One region of the Priestia sp. D3YE.R1 genome, then DNA from elsewhere that is predicted to be linked to it. Evidence: riboswitches for the same ligand, from Rfam matches in the RefSeq annotation. Region 1 holds a riboswitch; the other holds the start of a gene.
The links. A riboswitch is a leader RNA that binds a small molecule or an ion and turns the genes downstream of it on or off. The one in region 1 is predicted to bind S-adenosylmethionine.
Positions count from the first base shown of each region.

Region 2: it holds a riboswitch for S-adenosylmethionine, as region 1 does, so the genes downstream of both, metK (methionine adenosyltransferase) here and ACOZIR_RS04710 (hypothetical protein) in region 1, are expected to answer to the same signal.

Region 1 is NZ_JBLTHW010000001.1:914,853-922,555, forward strand. It holds gene ACOZIR_RS04695 (hypothetical protein) at 1-418, shown strand, start outside; gene ACOZIR_RS04700 (GNAT family N-acetyltransferase) at 499-945, shown strand; gene ACOZIR_RS04705 (hypothetical protein) at 958-1,254, opposite strand; SAM riboswitch class I at 1,376-1,477, shown strand; gene ACOZIR_RS04710 (hypothetical protein) at 1,541-1,885, shown strand; gene ACOZIR_RS04715 (DUF1540 domain-containing protein) at 1,986-2,144, shown strand; gene alaP (alanine permease AlaP) at 2,461-3,864, shown strand; gene ACOZIR_RS04725 (cytoplasmic protein) at 3,931-6,024, opposite strand; gene ACOZIR_RS04730 (GNAT family N-acetyltransferase) at 6,259-6,657, opposite strand; gene ACOZIR_RS04735 (PLP-dependent aminotransferase family protein) at 6,770-7,703, shown strand, end outside.
Region 2 is NZ_JBLTHW010000001.1:33,628-41,330, reverse strand. It holds gene ACOZIR_RS00250 (glycosyltransferase family 4 protein) at 1-480, shown strand, start outside; gene metK (methionine adenosyltransferase) at 513-1,715, opposite strand; SAM riboswitch class I at 1,848-1,965, opposite strand; gene pckA (phosphoenolpyruvate carboxykinase (ATP)) at 2,341-3,930, shown strand; gene ACOZIR_RS00235 (DUF2584 domain-containing protein) at 3,965-4,207, opposite strand; gene ACOZIR_RS00230 (alpha/beta hydrolase family protein) at 4,262-5,044, opposite strand; gene ACOZIR_RS00225 (ABC transporter substrate-binding protein) at 5,217-6,215, shown strand; gene ACOZIR_RS00220 (ABC transporter ATP-binding protein) at 6,217-6,987, shown strand; gene ACOZIR_RS00215 (ABC transporter permease) at 6,974-7,703, shown strand, end outside.

The DNA of each region.
Region 1 (7,703 bases):
CAGCACTTTTTGTTTTGTTTGGCTTGCTTTTGCAACTATTCATGTTAGCGCTCTTTCGATGGAAAAGCTTCCAATGAAGAAATCATCTGAACAATGGTCGGTTGAACTGGCAAAAGCAAGTATGACGGGAGATAATCAGCTAAAGTGGAAAAATAACGTCTATCATACATATGGGTTAACCGTTGAAAACATTGGAAAAGACGTAGAACGCGTGCAGGTTCAAGCTTTTCGTCACGAAGGAAAAAATAAGACGAAATACAGCTTGTTTTCTCCTATTGAAAGATCTAACTTAAGCAAAAGCGGTCAGCGTTTTCGCTATGCGAATTTTGCTGTTCCTGGAAAAGCGGCAGGCTTAGACATCATGATTAACTGGACGGATGAACAAGGCAATCATCAAGAACATTTTGAATTTAAATAAAAGTCTTCGCTTAGGCGAAGACTTTTTTTGCAGGAATTTATCTCTGCATGTGGAAAACGAACACGAAAGGAGAGATCGTGATGATTGTAAAAGCTACTGAAGAAGAAATACAGGAAATTCGGACAAAATCTGCTGATGCGCTGTTTGAAGGAACAACGCATCAGTTTCAACCGTCAACTGAACGCGTAAATGAACTAATTGATAATGCTCTTAAAAAAGGATGTTATTATTTAGTATCTAGACAAGAAAATAAACTCGCAGGCTGGGTTCTTGCGGGACCATCTGCCGACTTCTTTTCAAAAGAAGAAATTGGCTTTATCTACGAGTTATATGTTGTATCAGAATACCGCGGGCGGGGTCTAGCCAAGCCGTTAATGCAAAAAGCGATTGATGAATTGTCTATCAAAGGATACCCTGAAATCAGGCTCAGCGTTCATGCTGGGAATTTTGTACAGCATGTGTATCGCGAACTTGGATTTGTAGATAAACAAATATCAATGAGCCTGCAGGTGGTAAAACGTTCGTAACGTTGGTGAATGTCAGCGAGTCCATAAAACATAAGATGTTATACATGCGATGAGGTTTGGTAATGAAAGTAAAAGTAAATAAGTAGCCCAAACGGCGCCTTTATCTAGTACTTCAACAGCTCCTCCACCTGTATGATCTGAGGCGGGAGGATCTTCAAGCGCGTTCATAATCAAAGCCGCTGCTGCTAAAATAATTCCTCCAATGCTTCCGGTTGTTTTGACAATTGCAATATGGAAAGTAGATGAAAAGGCAATGCTGAGAAGCAACAGCAAGCTTCCCAAAAAAGCAGATAACATATATCGTTTCATGTGCTCACCATCCTTTATGACAGCATACCATATTTTACTTCTTTTTTCTTTTTATTGAAAAGCTATTGACGTAACCTACAAAACATATTAGAATAGTCAGAAATAATTTAAAAACGAAATATTCTTATCTAGAGAGGTGGAGGGACTGGCCCTTTGAAGCCTCAGCAACCACAATTATTGAATGGTGCTAATTCCAGCATAGCCTAGCTTTGACAGATAAGAAGAGGAATCTTTTTCTATGGTGAAATCCTCTTCTTAGGAAGAAACATTTCGTATAGAAAAGGTGATGACATTGAACAATAGACAAACGGCGTTAAGCATTGATGATTATTTAGATCTATACTTGTTAGCAAAAGAAATAAAAGACGAAACGTGGCAACAGGAAATTTTAGCTGCGCTAAAAACGAAGCAAAATCGCTCATTTGAAGACAAACAATCCGCACTCGTTCAAGAAATATGGGAAGATTTTAAACAGTTAAATGAAGATATTTCTTTTACGTATCGCTTAATTCAAGAAGAGCCAACTAATGAACGATTTCAGGCTAAATTAAGGCACCTGCGAGAACGACGGATTACGCTGAGTCGCGAGTTATATCTAGCTAAAAAACAGTATGTTGAACATATGCAATAAAAAGATCCGCTTGATAAACAAGCGGTTTTTTTGCATGTAAATGTTAGAAGCATTATATTTCGGGTAAAAAAGAGATAAGACAAGAAAAGGAGGGATGACAGTGGCTCAAGGTGTATTATGTGAAGTAAATGAGTGCGTGTATTGGAAAACTGGAAACAAATGCAGTGCAGAGTCCATTTACGTTGTGAGTCCTGAAAGTAGTCACCATGTTTCTGAAACGGAAGAACCTGGCTGTAAAACTTTTGAACCCGCGAGATAAATGCTAGTTTTTATAAAAAGCATAAAATGAACGATGCGCTGACGGAGTTGAGTCGGCGTTTTTCTATTTTTTTAAAATGCTATTACTTAGGTGCAATAATAAATACATAGTAAAAAACCAGTGTCTACATCTAATTGTGTATTTAAACAAAATGATACGATAATTTTTTTATTTTTCGACAAAAGAAAAGTGAGAGAAAGGTGATAGAATACAAATATATAGCCTAGCTGACTTTTAGCACAGACTTATATGAAAGCGCTAACAAAAAAGGCTGTATTCATCTCGTTTTGACAGATTGGAAAAAGGGGAGACGTTTATGCAGGGGAAAACTCAGGGGAAAGAATTGAAACGCGGGTTAGAAGAAAGACATGTGACGCTGATGTCCTTAGGAGCAGCCATAGGGGTAGGGCTGTTTCTTGGATCTGCATCTGCTATTAAATTAGCAGGACCGGGAATATTGTTGGCGTATGGATTTAGCGGAATGATTATGTTTTTTATTATGAGAGCACTTGGAGAAATGGCGATTCAAAAACCTGTTGCAGGTTCATTCAGTAAGTACGCGCGCGACTATTTAGGGCCGCTTGCTGGTTATTTAACAGGTTGGAATTACTGGTTTTTATGGGTTGTAACATGTATGGCTGAAATTACAGCCGTTGGTATTTATATGGGGTATTGGTATCCAGATGTACCAAACTGGATTTGGGCGTTATCGGCGCTTGTCATTATGACAACAGTTAACTTCTTAGCTGTTAAGGCATATGGCGAACTGGAATTTTGGTTTGCACTTATTAAAATTTTAGCGATTGTATTAATGATTGCCGTTGGATTATTAATGATTGTGTTCGGAATCGGCAACGGCGGCGTTGCGACTGGTATTAAAAACTTGTGGGACAACGGCGGACTGTTCCCGCACGGATTCAAAGGCATTTTGCTGTCGCTGCAAATGGTCATGTTTGCGTATTTAGGAATTGAAATGATCGGTGTTACCGCGGGAGAAGTGAAAAATCCGGAAAAATCTCTAGCAAGAGCGATTGATTCTGTCTTTTGGCGTATTCTTATTTTCTACGTGGGTGCATTATTTGTCATTATGTCGATTTATCCTTGGCAAGAAATCGGTTCACAGGGAAGCCCGTTTGTATTAACATTTGAAAAAATCGGGATTCCAGCGGCGGCTGGTATTATTAACTTTGTCGTGCTAACAGCAGCTCTTTCTTCTTGTAACAGCGGTATTTTTAGTACAGGCCGTATGCTGTTTAACTTAGCAGAGCACGGAGAAGCGCCAAAAGGATACAGCCAGCTGACAAAAGGCGGCGTACCGGGAAAAGCTGTTTTAGCATCAGCGGGTGCTTTATTAGTGGGAGTAGCGTTAAACTACATTGTGCCTGCCAAAGTATTTACGTGGGTAACAAGCATTGCAACATTCGGTGCGATTTGGACATGGGGAATTATTTTGCTTTCTCAAATTAAGTATCGCAAAACGTTAAAAAAAGGTGAAGAGGAAAAGTTAAAATACAAAATGCCTTTGTTTCCGCTAACGTCTTATGTATCACTTGCGTTTCTAGCGCTTGTTGTTGTTCTTATGGCGTACAACCCAGACACAAGAATTGCAGTTGTCATCGGACCATTATGGTTTATCGGTCTTATTATTGCGTACTACGCAAAAGGATTTCATAAACGAAGTCAGAGTTCAGCTGCAACTGAGCAAAAGCTCGTGAAATAAAAGAAAAAACCTCTTTCTTGGAAAGAGGTTTTTTCTTTTGTTTGTTTTTAATTTCTTATAAATTAATTAGTTTAGGTAGGTTTCGATAATTGTTTCAATATCATAAGGGGTAACACCTTCATCAAGAGAATAAATAGTGTCAGCTTTTTGCTTGTCGTGGATAAGTGTTCCTCTAGCTTCTGCGTGAAATGAAAAAAGGTCATAAAGCGTTGGCTTCAACAGCTTTGTCATAGCTTTTCCTATAAGAGAGACAGATCCATTGTTTTGTTCGAGATTATTTTCAAATTCAACATGATGATGCAGCGAAATATCCGTCCAGATTAATTTTCGCTCTTGTAAATCAAAAATTAAAGGGATGGAGATGGTGGAATCACTAGCAAGATCTACTTTATTCTGCACGGTAGAAGGTTCGAATATCTCGCCGGACTCTATGTGCTGTCTTATCATCCATCCTCCAAAACATTCGGGAAGCATAACAAAAGGCTGGACAGAAAATGAATAAACGTTCATCAATATATAACGGCCGCCTTTTTTTAGAATCGTAGGGATATGCAAGTCAATAAATTCACATGCCCCGTTAGGAGCAGATGTAATATCTCCGCTGTGAAAAGCTTTGAAGCTTTTTGAAGATAAGTTTGTATAAGAAATATGCTCTTTATACTGCCAGTTTTCATCGTAAATTCCGGCAGACAAATCAATATCTACACTACCGGTGTGTTCACCATTTACAAAGCCTTCTTTCCACCAAATAAAAAAACGAAGCGTATTGCCTTCAGGAATTGTTAATTTACTGCCCCTACTAATCGTTTTTAATGTTTTGCTGCTTGAACGCTGTGAAAATGGTATAGTTTGTTCACGTAAACGTTCATCAAGCCATACATTTCCAAGAGGTGGCAACTTAGCAAAACGGTCATGTAAAGCATCTTTGCATGCATTTATTACACCATCACAAAGATTTTTACGAAGAGAAGGTAAGGGATTATCAAGCGCCATTACTTTGGACACATTCCCTTTTGGAAACACTACGCGCATATCTTGTCTATGATGTCGATGCTTCATATGTGAATAGAGCTGAAGCAGTACTGGCGTAGAGACATGATGAGCGACCGTTGCAAATGCTACAATAATAGAAGCAGCTTCTTGTTCCCCAGTAGATAAGCGCAGTAAATGGTCAATTCGTCTAGCAAAGTCACCTGGCCGTTTTTCTAAAAGTGAAACTGCTTTTGAGACGTCTTGTTGCTCGAGTGCTTTCTCTAATTTACTATAGAACGTCAACGGTCTTTTATGGTTTCGAACAGCATCGAATCCTTTAGCAGCGTGAGGAAATCGATGTTTGTATTCTCCAGGATGTAAAATCTCACCTAAACGAATCCACTTTACTTTATAACGAAACATATCTTCTTCTACATTTGGAGTGCTTTCTAGCAGCTGCAACAAGCTTCGGCGTTCAAAACGACTAAACTTTTTAAATAAAGTGGGTGATGAAAGGCTAATATCGCCATCAGATAAAGCGGTTGCCAAACGTAAGACATCTGTTGCTGTTTTAAAATAAGAAGACAAGACATCAATAGGTAGTTTGTTTGTTTTAATTAAAACTGAGCTAACAAATGCAGCATTTTCTTTTTGAGGAATGACTGCTGGAAGTAGGTCTAATGCCGGTAAAGTGATAAGAGACCATTCGATGTCTGCTCGATCCGTTTGCGATAATGAGGTATTGGCACCAATTAATTGGCGCATCATAAGGTCAAATTCTTCATCCGTTCCGAGGTCAATAATCCGTAAATCTGTAGTATCAAACAGTGGAAAAACATCTTGTTTTTCACTGTTTGGTAAAATCCCAGTCAGATAGTGAACCACAGCATTTATGTATAGTTCTGCTTCGGACGCTTGCATGACTTCGTTTGGAAAGTTAGGATACATCGGTTTATATTTAACATGAGCGCCAACAAGTCTTTTTAAAGATAAGAGAAGCTGCTCATAAAAAGACATAAATTCGTAGAACGGAAGAGTGAGTAACCGATCAATTAAAGAAGTTGAAGCTGTAAATCCTAATGCCTCAATGTTTTTTAACATGGAAGCCACATAAGCAGGGGGTAATATATCTGATCCTTGCTTCACAATTACTTTAGACTGTCTTCTTAAAAAAATATCGTTTTTCATTCAAACACCACCATGTATGATTTGCACAGAAAAAGCCAGGCGCTTTGCTTCCTGACTTTGAATATATGTATAGTTAAGTTAATGGATTAAGGAAAAGGGATACCTCTAAATTCTAAGAGTTGGATGAGAAGGAAGAAGTATCATAGCCTTAATCTTTGAATAGTGTACCATCATATTGAAAGGATGTAAAATAATAATAGTTTAGTAAGAAAGGGAATTTTTTATCTTTTTTACCTATCGAATTCTCTCAATCTTAAACCCATTATCAATCTGATGAAAGCCGACTTTTGGATAATAGTTCATAGCAGAAGGAGCGGAAAGTAAAATGAGCGCGGTTTCTTCACCGATTTCTGCTTGAACGTGCTTGATGAGCTGTGTGCCGATTCCTTGATTTTGATAGTCTTTTACGACAGCTAAATCCGATAAATAGCAGCAGTAGCTAAAATCTGTTAACGCTCTAGCTATGCCAATGAGTTCGCTGTCGTTCCAAGCGGTGATGGTAAGAGAAGCGTGATCAAGCATTCTTTGAATCCGATCAAGATCTTGTGAAGGACGTTTAATGCCTGAATGTACAAACACTTCAGCAGCTTGTTCGGCACGGATTGAGACGTTGGTTTTATAAGTAATAGTCATTGTGTCATCTCCTTGAGTTATAAGATATAATTCAGTATATGAAGAAACTGAACTGAGAGTAAGTGTCAGAAACGGTAAATTTGATAGTATCAGTTAGAAAGGAAAGAATACCATGTTAGAGTTAATGCCCTTGCTCAATAAAAGAAAAGCAGATCCCTTATACATGCAGCTTTATACTTACATAAAAAAACAAATTCAAAAAGGTACCATTCCGCCTCATGAAAAACTGCCTTCTAAACGAAAGCTAGCTCTTCATTTAAGCATTAGCCAAAATACGGTTGAAGCAGCTTATATACAGTTAGAAGCAGAGGGCTATATTGAGATACTAGCCAGGAAAGGAGCATTTGTAAAAGAGATAAAAAATGAAGTCGTGCTTCAAGAACTGCCTCCTATCTCTGTATCTCTGCAACAAGAAGATCAAAAATCAACTGCCATTGATTTTAGCCATGGAAAGATAGACGTAGAAAAATTTCCGTATAATACGTGGAAAAAGCTAACGGTTCAAGCTATTTATCATGATGAAAGCCAGCTTTTTTATAGCGGACATCCGCAGGGCGAACTGCTTCTTCGCCAAGAAATTGCGTCATACCTTTACCACTCAAGAGGAGTGCGCTGCACAGCGGAGCAAATTGTGATAGGTGCAGGTACACAGTACCTCATGTGGCTGCTTTCTGTCATTCTAGGAAAAGAAAAGATAATTGGGTTCGAAAACCCAGGTTTTCACCGAACAAGGCACGTTTTTCAAGAACAAGGCATGTCGGTCGTCCCTATTTCTCTTGATAGTTCTGGCTTGAAAGTCAAGGAACTGAAAGAAAGCGAAGCGGATGCGGTGTACATTACGCCGTCTCATCAATTTCCTATTGGTATGGTCATGCCGATAGCAAGAAGGCTTGAACTACTAGAGTGGGCGAAGGAAGCGAACGGCTATATTATAGAAGATGACTATGACGGAGAATTTCGCTATAAAGGAAAACCGATTCCGGCACTTCAAGGATTAGATCAAGACGATCGCGTTATTTATACGGGGACGTTTTCAAAATCGTTGA
Region 2 (7,703 bases), 880 kb from region 1:
CTACCTGATCATATCCGTCATCAAATTCACTGGGTTATTGTGGGAGACGGCCCTTTAAAGGAACAGATGCAGCAGCAAGCATCTGAGCATATGACATTTACAGGCTTTCTTGAAGGTAAGCAACTTGCTCATATCTACTCGTCATCTGATTTGTTTGTTTTTCCTTCAGAAACAGAAACCTTCGGAAATGTCGTACTGGAGTCTCTTGCTTCTGGAACTCCTGTAGTGGCAGCAAATGCAGGAGGAGTTAAACAGATGGTTCAGCACGGGCGAAACGGCTACCTTTGCAAACCTCACTCCTTAGAAGAATTCAGTTCGGCTATTACAGGTTTACTCGATGATTTGCACCAGCGGCTTCACTTTGGCCATGCAGCGAGACACTATGCTCTTACTCAATCATGGGACGCCATTTTTCAGCATTTGCTTTCAGAATATGAAGATGTCGTAGAAAAATCTGCTGAAGGCATTCAATGGGCATAAAAAAAATCTCCGTTTTCACGGAGATTTTTTTATTATTTAGCTAAAGCTTGAGTTTTTAATGCTTCAGCTTTGTCTGTGAACTCCCAAGGAAGCTCCACATCTGTACGGCCAAAGTGACCGTAAGCTGCTGTTTGCTTATAAATTGGGCGACGTAAATCAAGCATTTTAATGATGCCTGCTGGACGTAGGTCAAAGTTTTTGCGTACTACATCTACTAGTACTTCTTCAGAAACTTTTCCTGTACCGAATGTATCAATTGAAATAGATACTGGCTGTGCAACACCAATTGCATATGCTAGTTGTACTTCACATTTATCAGCAAGATCAGCTGCTACAATGTTTTTCGCAACATAACGAGCTGCATAAGCTGCTGAACGGTCTACTTTTGTTGCGTCCTTACCAGAGAATGCACCGCCGCCGTGACGAGCATATCCGCCGTAAGTATCAACGATAATTTTACGACCAGTTAAACCAGCATCTCCTTGAGGGCCGCCGATTACGAAACGTCCTGTTGGGTTAATGAAATACTTTGTATTTTCATCAATTAACTCATTTGGAACAACTGGATTAATAACATATTCTTTTAAGTTACGTTGAATTTGCTCTAACGTTACTTCTGGGTGATGCTGAGTTGAAATAACAATTGTATCGATGCGAACAGGTTTGTTGTTTTCATCATATTCAACTGTTACTTGTGTTTTACCATCTGGGCGAAGGTAAGGAAGAATTTCTTCTTTACGTACTTCTGTTAGACGGCGAGCAAGTTTATGAGCTAATGAAATTGGAAGAGGCATTAATTCTTTTGTTTCGTTACATGCATAACCAAACATTAACCCTTGGTCTCCAGCTCCGATTGCTTCGATTTCTTCATCGGACATTTGACCTTCACGTGCTTCTAACGCTTGGTCTACACCAGCAGCGATATCAGCTGACTGCTCGTCGATAGATGTTAATACTGCACAAGTTTCAGCATCAAATCCGTATTTTGCACGAGTATAGCCAATTCCTTTAATTGTTTCACGAACTGTTTTAGGAATATCCACGTAAGTAGAAGTTGTAATTTCACCGCTTACTAAAACTAAACCAGTTGTTACGCTTGTTTCACAAGCAACACGAGCATTTGGATCCTTTGCTAGGATAGCATCAAGAATTGAGTCAGAAATTTGGTCACAAATTTTATCGGGATGTCCCTCTGTAACAGATTCTGACGTGAACAGACGACGTTGTGTTGACATCAGTTTTCCTCCTTATAAATACGATACATTGTGATACGGTACTCATTCCCTTATTTTCATTACACGTTAAAAAATATAAAAAAACCTTTCCTTGTATCGAGGAAAGGTATCAAATTCTACATAAGCCTTTCACTCTTATCGATCAAGGTTGTGCCCTTGCATCAGGTTAGCACCTTATCGTCTACACAAAAAAATGACGATGGTTGCTGGGTTTCACAGGGCCTGTCCCTCCACCAGCTCGGGATAAGAGAGTATCCGTTCAAGGACATATAATACATGAAAAAGCGCTTCACTGTCAACAACATTCAAATGGAAATCATCTCTTTATGTTTGAAGCTGTTTTAATGTAACATACTCAAATTTAAAAATAGTATACCTTATTAAGAATGAAAACGAAGTTTGGTTAACAAGACAGATTTTTAAAAAGGCTTTCATTTAAAATACCTTCACTTTTTTCGCTTCTAGCACATATACATGTGTCTAAAATAGGTATAACGTACATTTTTTTATAATACACAAACATTTTTAGTTAAATAGTATAGAATAATTAAATAAATGTGTTATACTAATTATAAATTTCAAACATTAATGAATAAATAATAGCTAAAAAAGGAAGGTAGTGCACATGAGTACTGTTGATATGTCTATCGAATTAAATGGTTTGCTTCAATTAAAAACAACAAAACACCAATTATCTGTTCCACAACTTGTTGAAAAAATTCTAGCTCGACGCGAAGGAACGCTGACTTCTACAGGTGCTGTGTCAGTCGAAACCGGAAAATATACAGGTCGCTCTCCTTTGGATAAATTTATTGTAAGCGATGCTGTATCTTCAAAAACGGTTGAATGGGGACCGGTCAATCAGCCAATTTCTGCTCAGCGATTCGATGCGCTATACAAAAAAGTCTTAACCCACTTAAAGAAGCAGGATGAACTTTTTGTTTTTAATGGATATGCTGGAGCTGATAAAAAGTATCAGTTACCAATTCAAGTAGTTAATGAATTTGCATGGCACAACCTATTCGCTCAGCAGTTATTCATTCGCCCTTCAGCTGAACAAAAAACAAATGATGATGTGAAGCCGTTTACAATTGTAGCAGCTCCAACGTTCAAAGCTGATCCTGAAACAGACGGGACGAATTCTGAAACCTTCATTATTCTTTCATTAGAGCGACGGATTGTGCTAATTGGAGGAACTGAATACGCTGGTGAAATGAAAAAATCTATTTTCTCAGTGATGAACTTCTTGCTTCCCCAAAACAATATTCTATCCATGCACTGTTCTGCTAACGTAGGAGAAGAAGGTGACGTTGCATTATTCTTTGGTTTATCTGGAACGGGTAAAACAACGCTTTCTGCTGATGCAAACCGTCGTTTAATCGGAGATGACGAGCACGGTTGGTCAAGCTCTGGTGTATTTAATATTGAAGGAGGCTGCTACGCGAAGTGCATTCAGCTTTCCGAAGAAAAAGAACCGCAAATTTTTAATGCAATTCGCTTCGGCGCCGTACTGGAAAATGTAGTGTTAAATCAAAATACGAAAGTAGCAGATTACAATGATAATAGTTTAACAGAAAATACTCGTGCCGCTTATTCAATTGACTCTATTGATAATACGGTATTGCCAAGCGTTGCTGGGCACCCTACAGCTATTGTCTTTTTAACTGCTGATGCCTTCGGCGTCTTGCCTCCAATCAGCAAGCTTACAAAAGAACAAGCGATGTACCATTTTCTGAGCGGATACACTAGTAAGTTAGCTGGAACAGAACGCGGCGTAACATCGCCACAGGCCACTTTCTCTACATGCTTTGGTGAGCCTTTCTTACCTCTTGCTCCAACAACTTATGCAGAAATGCTAGGAAAGAAAATCGATGAACATAACGTGAATGTCTACCTTGTAAACACTGGATGGACCGGCGGTGAATACGGCGTGGGTGAACGAATGAAGTTAAGTTACACTCGAGCTATGGTTCAAGCAGCTCTTGAAGGAGAACTAGCTAATACCGAAACAGTAACAGATGCTATTTTTGGTTTATCAATTCCAACTCATGTTCCGGGAGTTCCTGATGAAGTGCTTCAGCCTTCTAAAGCATGGAACGATGCAACAGCTTATAACCAAAAAGCAACTGAACTTGCCGCTAAATTTAAAGCGAACTTCAAGCGTTTTAATGATGTAGCAGCTGACATTTCAACATTGGGCGGACCTAGAGTCTAATAAAAAACCGATCGTCTTATAGACGATCGGTTTTTTAGTTAGTCGAATGTAATTTGGTCAGTTCATATGTGACAATGGTTTTTTCCTGTTCCATTTCTACCTTACGCACAACAGCAGTTCCAATACATTCTCCATTTTTCGTTTTGTGAATGTTTAATGGAATATCTAAAGGATACAGGCGATATCCTTTTTTCTCAACTTGAAAAATGTTATCCGTTACACGCTTTTCGTTGCCTTTTGTCACAATCATTGTATTTAATTCTAGCGGCATCCCCATTTTTTCTCACTCCTCACTGTTATTCTACTTGTTTTTTCTATCGTAGCATATCTTTTATTGCGCTTTCATCCACTTCGTTAACTTCTTTACCGTTTCTCGGTTTTCTTTTGGTGGAAAAGCATGCGGAAAGTTTTCGAAATACCAGCTGGTAACTTTTTTATTAGACTTCTTTAGTTTAGATTCGAGCTGATAGGAATGATCAATCGACACGTTTTTATCTTCTAAACCATGAATAAGCAAGACCGGCGGCTCGACGAGATGAGCACGATGCAAAGGTGTCCTCCATTCGTATCTTTCAGGATATTTAGAAGGAGTTCCTCCAATCACCCGCTTCATCATTCTTCTTAAATCTTCTCTTTCTTCATATGTCAATACCATATCCGTGACGCCTCCCCATAGCACAAGAGAACGGCTGTCTTTTTTTTCAATGGCTGTGAGTAAAGCCATCACTCCCCCTCTTGAAAACCCAAAAATATGAATGCGGTCATGGTGGACGTTAGGAAGCTGTTTCAGTAAATCGTAAGCAGCAAAAGCATCGTAACGATCATCTCCTGCAAAATCTTCGTTTCCTTCGCCTCCTTGATTTCCCCTATAGAACGGAGCCATCACAATAAAACCTTGAGAAGCAAATTGAATGAGTCGAGCAGGACGAACCGTTCCTACGTTCTTAATACCTCCTCTTAAGTATAAAAAGCCGTCATACATTCCTTTTTCTTTTGGCTCTGCGAGCATTCCTTTAATCTTAAGCCCTTGACATGCATATGTAATCACCCACAGCGCCACGCGAGGGTTTGATGATGGGAAACGCTGTTTATGAAGAATTGTTCCATCTTTCATTTTTTTCCTCCATTCTTTATATAACTAGCCTGCTTTCTTCCGCCAAGGTTTACTTTCAGTCGTTGACTAATACTTCTTTGATTTTCCACATAGTTATATAGGCACTCACCTTCTTCCACTTCTTTACATACATTATCATAAAATATTTTATTATTTTAAGGAGGTTTGCTTTATGAAACCAATTAAATGGCTTTTTTCTTTGCTTGCTATCATGATTTTACTCATTCCACTAATTAGCTGCAGCAAAACAACACCTGTACAAACGGTTCGTGTCGGCGAAGTAACTCGCTCTATCTTTTATGCTCCCCAGTACGTCGCTATTTCAAAAGGCTTTTTTGAAGAAGAAGGACTAAAGGTAGATTTAAAAACAACGTGGGGCGGAGATAAGACAATGACGTCACTTTTATCTGATGGTATCGACGTCGCCTTAGTCGGCTCGGAAACTTCAATCTACGTATATGCACAGGGGTCTAGTGATCCCGTCATCAATTTTGCACAGCTAACCCAAACCGACGGAACATTTCTAGTAGCGCGTAAAAAGGTCGATCAGTTTTCATGGGATCAGCTTAAAGGCAAAACGTTTCTTGGTCAACGCAAAGGCGGCATGCCGCAAATGGTAGGAGAATATGTGTTGAAACAGCATAATATTGACCCTAAAAAAGATGTAAAACTCGTTCAAAACATTGATTTTGCTAACGTTGCGAATGCTTTTGCTTCTGGTACTGGAGATTACGTTCAATTATTTGAGCCAACGGCTAGCATTTTAGAGAAACAAGGAAAAGGACATATCGTTGCTTCCTTCGGAAAAGAATCAGGAACAGTTCCTTATACAACATTTATGGCCAAAGAAAGCTATTTAAAAGATAACCCTGAAGCAGCAGCTAAATTTACTCGAGCTATTTACAAAGCACAAAAATGGGTGAATACACATAGCACAGATGAAATTGCTGAAGTGGTTGCACCGTATTTTGAAGATACACCTAAAGAAACGCTGAAAACCGTGATTGATCGCTATAAATCCCAAAAATCCTTTGCAACTAACCCTTTATTAGATCAAAAAGAGTGGGATCATTTACAAAAAATCATGGACGAATCTGGAGAACTTCCAAGACACATTGATCACAGCAAGCTAGTCAACACAAAATTCGCAAAAGATGCAATGAGTGAGTAATATGACAAAACTTCACATTCAAGATGTTCAGCATATGTATCTTACGACAAAGTCTGCTACCACTGCACTTGAACATATTAATTTGTCTATTGAAGAAGGAGAATTTGTTTCCTTTCTCGGCCCAAGCGGATGTGGAAAAACGACGCTTCTATCGATTATTGCAGGCTTGATTGAACCAACGTCCGGCTCTGTCACAATAGACGGTGAAAATATCGGAACATCAGTCCCAAACATCGGTTATATGCTTCAACAAGATTATTTGTTTCCGTGGAAAACCATTAAAGAAAATATTTTACTTGGGCTTGAAATTCGCGGACAGCTAACAGATAAAACAGAGAGTAAAGCATTGCTGCTCCTAAAAGAAATTGGTCTACAAGGCGTAGATGACCTATATCCACACCAGTTATCCGGAGGCATGAGACAACGCGTCGCTTTAGTCCGAACACTTGCCATCGACCCCGCTATTTTACTCTTGGATGAACCTTTTTCAGCACTAGATTTTCAAACAAAACTTAAGCTTGAAGAACTTGTCTCCAAAACGCTGATGACTTATCAAAAAACGGCTGTTTTGGTCACGCACGATATCGGCGAAGCCATTGCTATGAGCAGCCGAATCTTTTTATTCTCAGCCAAGCCGGGAAAAATCGCAAAAACATTCACGGTTCCTTCTATTTTACGAACCCTCTCTCCGTTTGAAGCACGACAGCACCCTGTCTATAACGACTTATTTATGGACATATGGAAGGAGCTTGATCAACTTGAAACCCACTAGCTCCCTAGATACTCTTCACGAAAGCTACCTTCGCAAGGTTCGGGTCGAAAAACGATTAGTACTGAGCGTGCAGCTGGTCATTTTCTTAGCCTTTTTTAGCTTATGGGAACTTGCTTCTCGTTTAAAGTGGATTGACCCTTTAATCTTCAGTTCCCCTACTAAAGTATGGCATTTATTTTTAATTAAACTTGCCGACGGCTCTCTGGCAGAACATATTGGTTTTACGTTATTTGAAACAGTTCTTGGCTTCATTTTAGGCACAGTGCTAGGTATTTTACTTGCCACGGCTCTTTGGTATTCAACTAGGCTTGCACATATATTAGACCCTTACCTCGTTATTTTAAACGCCATGCCAAAAGTAGCGCTGGGCCCTATTTTAATTGTAGCTATCGGTCCAGGATTTTTTTCAATCTTAACGATGGGGGCCATTATATCCGTTATTATTACATCCATCGTCGTTTACACAGCATTTAAAGAAGTGGATCCAAACTATATTAAATTACTAAAAAGCTTTGGGGCAACGAAAAGCCGCTGTTTTAAAGAAGCAATCTTGCCAGCTTCCATGCCTGCCATTATTTCTACATTTAAAGTAAATGTCGGTTTATCTTGGGTAGGCGTCATCGTAGGAGAATTTTTAGTTTCTTCAAAGGGGCTTGGATATATGATTATTTATGGTTTCCAAGTCTTCAACTTCACTCTTGTTCTTCTCAGCTTAT